Linked DNA regions of Pokkaliibacter sp. MBI-7. The protein of the gene in region 1 interacts with the protein of each later gene in a pairwise test. Links are inferred from orthologs where the notes say so. Each region holds a gene or a part of one and is shown on either strand. Other genes may lie near its edges.

Region 1 (5,223 bases):
CGGGCCTCTCGCAGACATCCGCTCAGATGTTTCTTAACTCACTGAGCATGGAATCCAGCCTCGGGTAAAAAAGCTGGAGGCTTGCGCCTCCATCAAAGTTGTTGCTGTCAACTGAGTCGCTTTATACAAAGCAACGCCTGTGCCAAATCAGCAAACCTTTGATTTATATAGATTTTAATTTCACGTGCACGCATTTTGCGCCATACACAGAACCAATATAGTGCACATTTATCAAATCATGCCACTTATTGGTGCATTCATTCTCCTTGTGAAGTATTGCAAGCAGATAAAAGGAGAAGATTGGCGCAAATTTGGTGCAACCACGCCACTCAGAACAGGCGATCCTGCCCCTTACTCTGCTGATCAGGCTTCTCATATGAAGCCACTGTAATAAAGACGTGATGTTCTGCGGATATAACGCGACGCCATTGAGAGGCGATCACTTTGCGCATGACATAAAGGCACAGAAGAAAAAATGGCTAATATATCGCCACATTATTGAATTGACAGTCACCAAGATGACCGGAGTCAAGTATAATGCCGGTTTTCCGTCTGCCCTGAGCAGACTCTGTAAACAAGCAGGATTTCCCTTGTGATCGAGAAATTACGCAATATCGCCATTATTGCCCACGTTGACCATGGTAAGACAACACTGGTCGATAAATTGCTGCAGCAGTCCGGCACCCTTACCCGCCGTGATGAGGGTCAGGAGCGCCTGATGGACTCCAACGACCAGGAAAAGGAACGCGGCATTACCATCCTGGCCAAGAACACTGCCATCAACTGGAACGGCTATCGCATCAATATCGTCGATACCCCCGGACACGCGGACTTCGGTGGCGAAGTAGAACGCGTATTGTCGATGGTTGACTCTGTACTGTTGCTGGTCGACGCGGTTGATGGCCCCATGCCTCAAACGCGCTTCGTTACTCAGAAAGCCTTTGCTCGCGGCCTCAAGCCTATCGTTGTCATCAACAAGGTTGACCGTCCAGGCGCTCGCCCTGACTGGGTTGTAGATCAGGTATTTGATCTGTTTGACCGTCTTGGCGCTACTGATGAGCAGCTGGATTTCCCTATCATTTATGCTTCAGCATTGAATGGTATCGCTGGTACCTCTCATGAAGACCTGGCTGCCGATATGACTCCGCTGTTTGAGGCAATCGTCAATCTGGTTCCAGCACCCGCTGTTGATGCCGATGGCGCCTTCCAGATGCAGATCTCTGCTCTTGATTACAACTCTTATCTGGGCATTATCGGTATCGGCCGTGTTAGCCGTGGCCGCATCCGCACCAACACTCCGATCAAAGCCGTTGATATCGATGGCAAAGTCCGTTCTGGTCGCGTTCTGAGCGTGATGGGCTATTTGGGCCTGGAGCGTATCGAAGTACCAGAAGCGGAAGCAGGTGACATCATCTGTGTTACCGGTATGGACGAGCTCAACATCTCCGACACACTGTGTGCCTCCGATGCCGTTGAAGCACTGCCTCCCCTGACCGTAGACGAACCTACCGTCAGCATGTGCTTCCAGGTAAACGACTCTCCGTTCGCTGGCCGTGAAGGTAAGTTTGTCACGTCGCGCAACATCAAAGAGCGTCTTGAGCGCGAACTGTTGCACAACGTAGCTCTGCGTGTACGCCAGGGCGATACCCCAGACAAGTTCATCGTCTCTGGCCGTGGTGAACTGCACCTGTCAGTGCTGATCGAAACCATGCGCCGTGAAGGCTATGAACTGGCAGTATCTCGTCCTGAAGTTATTCAGAAAGAGATCGACGGTGTGCTGATGGAGCCATTTGAGCAGGTAGTCGTCGACTGTGAAGAAGCCTACCAGGGCCCTGTCATGGAAGAGATGGGCCGCCGCAAAGGCGACCTGCGTGACATGCAGATCGATGGTGCTGGTCGCGTCCGTATTGAATACCGCATTCCCTCACGTGGCCTGATTGGCTTCCGTAACCAGTTCCTGACCCTGACCTCTGGTACCGGTATCATGACTTCAAGCTTCGACAGCTATGATGAAGTGAAAGCCGGTCCAGCAGTACAGCGTATCAATGGCGTCATGATTTCCAACATTACCGGCAAGAGCCTGGCTTACGCCCTGTTCAGTCTGCAGGACCGTGGTCGCATGTTCATTGCTCCCAACCTGGAAGTGTATGAAGGCCAGGTGATCGGTCTGCACAGCCGTGGCAACGACCTCACCGTCAACCCCACCAAGGCCAAGCAACTGACCAACGTGCGCGCCTCTGGTAGCGATGAGAACATCCTGCTGACTCCACCGGTACGCCACTCTCTGGAACAGGCTCTGGAATTCATTGAAGATGATGAACTGGTGGAAATCACACCAAAGAGCATTCGCATCCGTAAGAAATTCCTGACTGAGAACGAGCGCAAACGCGCCTCTCGTTAATTTCTTCGCCTGCCCTGCAAAAAGCCCCTGCCTCGGAAGAGCCAGGGGCTTTTTCATGCTGTCTTACCGCTATATCGATTCTGGATAAAACAAGACTCACTTTACCTGACCTATACTGTGGCTAAATGTCGTTAAGCACATTTAGAAAGGGTGGGTCACGATGCACATTCTCTTTCCTGAAATTGGGCCTTATGCGCAGCACAAGCTAGCTGTTGACCCTCTGCATACGCTCTATATAGAAGAATGTGGTTATCCCGGAGGCATCCCTGTCCTTGTCATTCACGGTGGCCCAGGCAGCGGCTGTAACAGTGCTGACCGACGTTTCTTTGATCCTGGCCGCTTCCGCATCATTCTCTTTGATCAGCGTGGCTGTGGCCGTTCTACGCCGCACGGCAGCCTTGTCAATAACACAACACACCATCTCGTTGATGACATTGAGGCTATCCGCCGCTATCTGGGCATTGAACAATGGCTACTGTTTGCAGGCTCATGGGGAGCGGCCCTGGCACTAAGTTACGCACAGCGTCAGCCGCAGCAGGTTTCTGGATGTATTCTGCGTGGTACTTTCCTCTGCCGGCCAAAAGATATCGACTGGAGCTATGCTGCCGGCCAAAAGATATCGACTGGAGCTATGCTGCCGGAAATGGCGCTAGCAGATTGTTCCCCGATATTTGGGACGCACTTTTGCAGCCTTTAAAGGATCAAGAAAAGTCAGCCGTTTTGCCTGCCTATTACCGGCGATTGCAAAGCGGCAATGAATTAGAAGCCATGCAAGCTGCTCGTAGCTGGAATCAGTGGTTACGACGCTCCTTTGCAGACCCTCAAAGCCAGCTTGGACATGAGCATGAGGATCAATTAGCCAAAGCCCGCATTCATACCCATTATCTGATTAATTATGGCTTTCTAAAGGAGCACCCCATCCTGGATGCCATGGAAACAATTCGACATATACCTGCCATTTTGATCCATGGCCGCCTGGATACAGTGTGTCCAATTGAACAGTCTTATTTACTGCACAAACACTGGCCTAATGCAGAGCTGCATATTGTCCATCAGGCAGGTCACAGCGCGTTTGAGGCGGGTATTCTTGATAACCTGGTCAGAGCCACGCACTATTTCTCACTTAAATTGGCCTGACGGCTAGCAAGTGCTATTAACTGGCACATCACAACAAAGATGAAGGACTCAAAGTGAAAGCCCTTATTCAACGAGTACAGACTGCCAAAGTTGAGGTCTCCGGGAAGACCATTGGCCAAATCGACAAAGGTATTATGCTGCTACTTGGGATTGAGAAAGGTGATGATGAAAGCAAGGCAGACTGGTTGCTTGAGCGCATTCTAAACTACCGTATCTTTGCAGATGACAAACAGCGTATGAACCTGAGTCTGCGCGATATACAAGGTGGCTTGCTAATAGTCTCGCAATTCACTCTAGTTGCAGATACTCGAAAAGGCTTACGCCCAAGCTTTTCTGAGGGAGCGGACCCTATATCAGGAGAGCGTCTATACGATTATTTTATAGACCGTGCTCATAGCATTTATGAACATGTCAGTACTGGAAGCTTTGGGGCAGATATGCAAGTCAGTTTGATAAACGATGGGCCTGTGACCTTTTGGCTGGAAACAAAATAAATTGTGCAGTGCAAATCATGAATGAGGAAACATTACCTTACACGCCAGAAACAATAATGATTAAGCCTATTGGCGAATCTAATAAAATTTAGGCTATAATCCGACCATTACATATTCCCTTATTAAAACGGTTGGTGAGCCATGAAATATTCAGATTTACAATCTCTGTCTCTGTCCGAACTTGAAGCGCTGCAGGCCGATGTCGAAAAAGCCTTGGATCAGAAAAAACAGCAAGCTCAGGTAATCGATCAAATTAAAGCCATGGCGCTAGAGAATGGCATCCCATTTGAATCTGTTCTGAGTGAACTTCAGGGCTCCGTACGCAAAACCACTGGCGTAAAATCCAAATCAGCTCCTCAATATTACAATCCTGCTGATCCAAGCCAGACTTGGACTGGCAAAGGTCGTAAGCCAAAATGGATTGAAGAAGCACTGAACAACGGCTCAGATCTGGAAGATTTCCGTATTGCCGGTTAATGTTTTACGGATATAAAAAGCGGGCCTAATGCCCGCTTTTTTCTTGATATATAAGTCAGAGTATCTGCTTCTGATTCAACGTAGCGTAAATAACCGTCACTGGCATCAAAATATGCTGCCTCACTAAATCTACAGCCTCCTCTTTACGCCTTTGCAGTACGATATCGATCAGCCGTTGATGATCGATTTGGCTTCGGGCTAAAGAGTGTAAATCCAATACGGTTTCCTTTAACCAGAGCTGTCGATACCTCTCTGCTCGCGTATAAAGCATTAGCCGAACATCCAGCAACTGCGGAGACTTACACCCCAAGACGATCGCCTCATGTAAGTTGCGATGACATAACTCCCAACGGGCAACACGCTCTCCGTCAGGGACAGTCTGATCAACCTTAGACAAACGATAGGCGGCACCGACAATACCTGCCTCCCAGGCATCATCCCCTCGCTCAATTGCAAAAGCAGTAATACTAGCCTCAACTTCACTGCGAGCCTCGTAGATTGAAGTGAGCTCGTCTCTAGATATAGGACTAGCACGGAACCCACGCTGGCTCTCTGCGACGACCAATCTCTCAGTGATGAGTTGTGACAAAGCCTCCCGAATGGGACTACTTCCGACACCGTATCGCTGTTTTAAGCTGGAGATAAGCAACTTTTCACCCGGTAGGAATATACCCCGAATAATATCCTCACGTAGTTGGGATACAATCACAGAAC
Region 2 (2,920 bases), on another replicon or contig:
AATAAATATGCGTTATAAAAAGCCTCTCCGTTATGATTTCAGTCGTTGTCTGATCCTGATTATTCAACAATATCAAGCGCTTGAGATGGTTTTTTCAAATTGCTGCCAGATATGTCAGATCACGATTTTTTTTCATAATTGCGCTGTTCAGACTCTGAGTTGATCAGCCGAAGGGAATATCAAACGGTTTCTTGGTGACGACGCCTTCGTCCAGTATCATTGTCAGTCCGGCGTGAACCGCCGAAGTGGGTCGCGATAATCCGCTGTAGAAGCCAGTTTGCCAATCTGCGATCCGCATCTGTTTTCATCTGTACTCTGGATACGAGTCTTTACATGTCAGAACACAAATACCTTGTTACCTGTCCGAAAGGGCTGGAGTTGCTGCTGGAGAATGAGTTATTGGAGCTGGGCGGCACCTCAGTCAAACAGACCGTCGCCGGGGTGTTCTGTCACGGAGAGATTGAGCTGGGATATCGCATCTGCCTGTGGTCTCGTCTGGCCAACCGTGTGCTGTTGATTCTTAATGAATGGGATGCAAGCAGTGCCGATGAACTGTATCTGGGTGTCAAATCTGTCAACTGGATGGAGCATATGGCAGCTGATGGGACGTTGGCCGTTGATTTCAATGGTCGTGCAGAAGATATCCGCCATAGCCATTTTGGTGCACTAAAAGTGAAGGATGCCATTGTCGATCAGTTGCGTGATCTGACAGGCAAGCGCCCTAATGTTGATGCGCAGGCTCCTGATCTGCGTGTGTCCGCCAGTCTGTTCAAGCATCGTGCAACAGTATCTATCGACCTTTCCGGAGATAGCCTTCATCGCCGTGGCTATCGGCAGGAAAGCGGCGCTGCGCCGTTAAAAGAGAACCTTGCCGCTGCCATCCTTATGCGTTCCGGATGGTCTGAGCTGGGTCAGAAAGGCAGTCGTTTAATCGATCCGATGTGTGGCTCTGGCACCCTATTGGTAGAAGCGGCATTGATGGCTCTGGACATTGCCCCAGGCCTCGCACGCTGGCGATATGGCTTCAATAACTGGAAGCAACATCAGGCCGCGTTGTGGCAGCAGCTGCGGAAAGAGGCTACCGAGCGTAAAGAAGCAGGACTGCTGCGGGGCTGTGCAGAAATTCGTGGTTACGATGAGGACCCGCGAGTGATTAAAGTGGCCGAGGCCAATATCGCCCGTGCTGGTTTGGAGAAGTGGGTACGTGTCTCCGTGCGTGAAGTGGGGCAGCTGGTCAAGCCTAGCCATGTCAGTGACGATCTTCCCGGGCTGTTAGTCTGCAACCCTCCGTACGGTGAGCGTCTCAGTGATGTTCCTGTGCTGGTACATCTCTATCGTTCACTTGGCGATCGCCTGATCGATCAGTTCAAAGGGTGGTATGCGGGCGTATTCACCGGCAATCCCGATCTCTGCAAACAGATGCGGTTGCGTTCAACCAAGCAATACAAGTTTTTCAATGGTGCGATTCCTTGTGAACTCGTGCTGTTTGACATATCTGAACCCTATATTTTTACCTCCCCATCTAAAGCCAAAGTAGAGACGTCAGTCGCAGCAGTCGAGGACCTTTCCGAAGGCGCAGCGATGTTTGCTAACCGGGTTCGCAAGAACCTCAAGGCGATGAGCAAATGGGTAGAACGCAATAAGATTGATGCGTATCGCCTCTATGATGCCGATATGCCTGAGTATGCGGTGGCGGTGGATGTGTATCGTGACTGGTTACACGTGCAGGAATATGCGCCACCTAAGTCAGTAGATGCGAAAAAGGCGCAACGACGCCTGGAGGAGGTGATAACAGCACTGCCTGTAGTCACTGGTGTTGCTCCGGAGCGGATTGTTCTCAAGCAGCGTCAGCGCCAGTCTGGTACGAATCAATATCAGCGCCTTGGGCAGCAAGGTGATTTGCTGGAGGTGATTGAGTCAGGCTGTAAGTTGTTGGTGAATTTGCATGATTATCTGGATACCGGGCTGTTCCTTGACCACCGGCCAACGCGTACGCAGCTGCAGTCGATCAGTAAAGGCAAGCGGTTCCTGAATCTGTTCTGCTATACCGCCACCGCCACTGTGCATGCTGCGAAGGGTGGTGCGCGCTCCACGACAAGTGTTGATATGTCCAAAACCTATCTGGAGTGGGGCAGAAAAAACATGGCCCTGAATGGTTTTGGTGAGCGCTTCCATCACTTTATTCAGGATGACTGTTTTAACTGGCTGAAGCAGTGCAAGGATCAGTTTGATGTCATCTTCATGGATCCACCGTCATTTTCTAACTCCAAACGTATGCTCGATGTACTGGATGTTCAGCGTGATCATGTACGGCTGATTCGGGAAGCTGTGCGATTGCTGTCTGATGATGGGGTGTTGCTGTTCTCCAATAATCTGCGGACTTTCAAGATGGACTATGAGTCACTGGCGAACCTGCAGATCAAAGATGTTACCAAGGCGTCACTGGACCCGGATTTTGCTCGCAATGAGAAAATTCACCAGTGTTTTGAAATCAGAAAAGCGCACTAGTTAGGCGCTCCTGGCATCCAGCCATTGAATTATCCTCTTACATGATTTGATAGCATCTGCAGTAGCAGATGCTATCGCAAATCTATCTTCTGCCTTTGTCTTCTATACCTTTCCGCTCAGGGCGTTCAGACACCTGCCTGATTATTCTTGTCACGTTTTGAGCGCCATCTTGCTGTCTGGGCTGAGAACTGTCTGATTCACAGACGCTTTCACCGTATCACAGCAGAAAGTGTCGACACTTTTGCTGTCTGCTATCTCTTTAATCGCATCAATTACCATCTTGGCTCAGCCTAAAAACTCTGTAGACCAATAGCAGACTCCAGGTTTTATAGGGGGTGGCTTAACTTTGATCCTGCTGGCGCGCAGAGTATAAGCAGATGCTACTTTCGTTTAATGTCGACAATTTGACCTT

The links.
Region 2: the proteins of typA (region 1) and rlmKL interact in binary tests that used the Escherichia coli proteins (3 or more experiments, as listed by UniProt). The link is inferred for Pokkaliibacter sp. MBI-7 from one-to-one orthologs.

What each region holds. Positions count from the first base shown.
Region 1 is NZ_JARVTG010000001.1:2,162,700-2,167,922, forward strand. What follows is about bases 1-2,996. They hold typA (translational GTPase TypA), read left to right. Parts: upstream 1-592; coding sequence 593-2,401; downstream 2,402-2,996. Other genes in these bases: QCD60_RS09680 (alpha/beta fold hydrolase), read left to right, coding at 2,562-2,996. Also shown: more of QCD60_RS09680, read left to right, coding at 2,997-3,098; QCD60_RS09685 (alpha/beta fold hydrolase), read left to right, coding at 3,086-3,538; dtd (D-aminoacyl-tRNA deacylase), read left to right, coding at 3,592-4,032; QCD60_RS09695 (H-NS histone family protein), read left to right, coding at 4,174-4,509; DNA-binding transcriptional regulator CsiR, read right to left, coding at 4,565-5,223. UniProt on the Escherichia coli protein: A 50S ribosomal subunit assembly protein with GTPase and nucleotide-independent chaperone activity, required for 50S subunit assembly at low temperatures, may also play a role in translation.
Region 2 is NZ_JARVTG010000002.1:459,013-461,932, forward strand. It holds rlmKL (bifunctional 23S rRNA (guanine(2069)-N(7))-methyltransferase RlmK/23S rRNA (guanine(2445)-N(2))-methyltransferase RlmL), read left to right. Parts: upstream 1-333; coding sequence 334-2,508; downstream 2,509-2,920. UniProt on the Escherichia coli protein: Specifically methylates the guanine in position 2445 (m2G2445) and the guanine in position 2069 (m7G2069) of 23S rRNA. Methylation occurs before assembly of 23S rRNA into 50S subunits.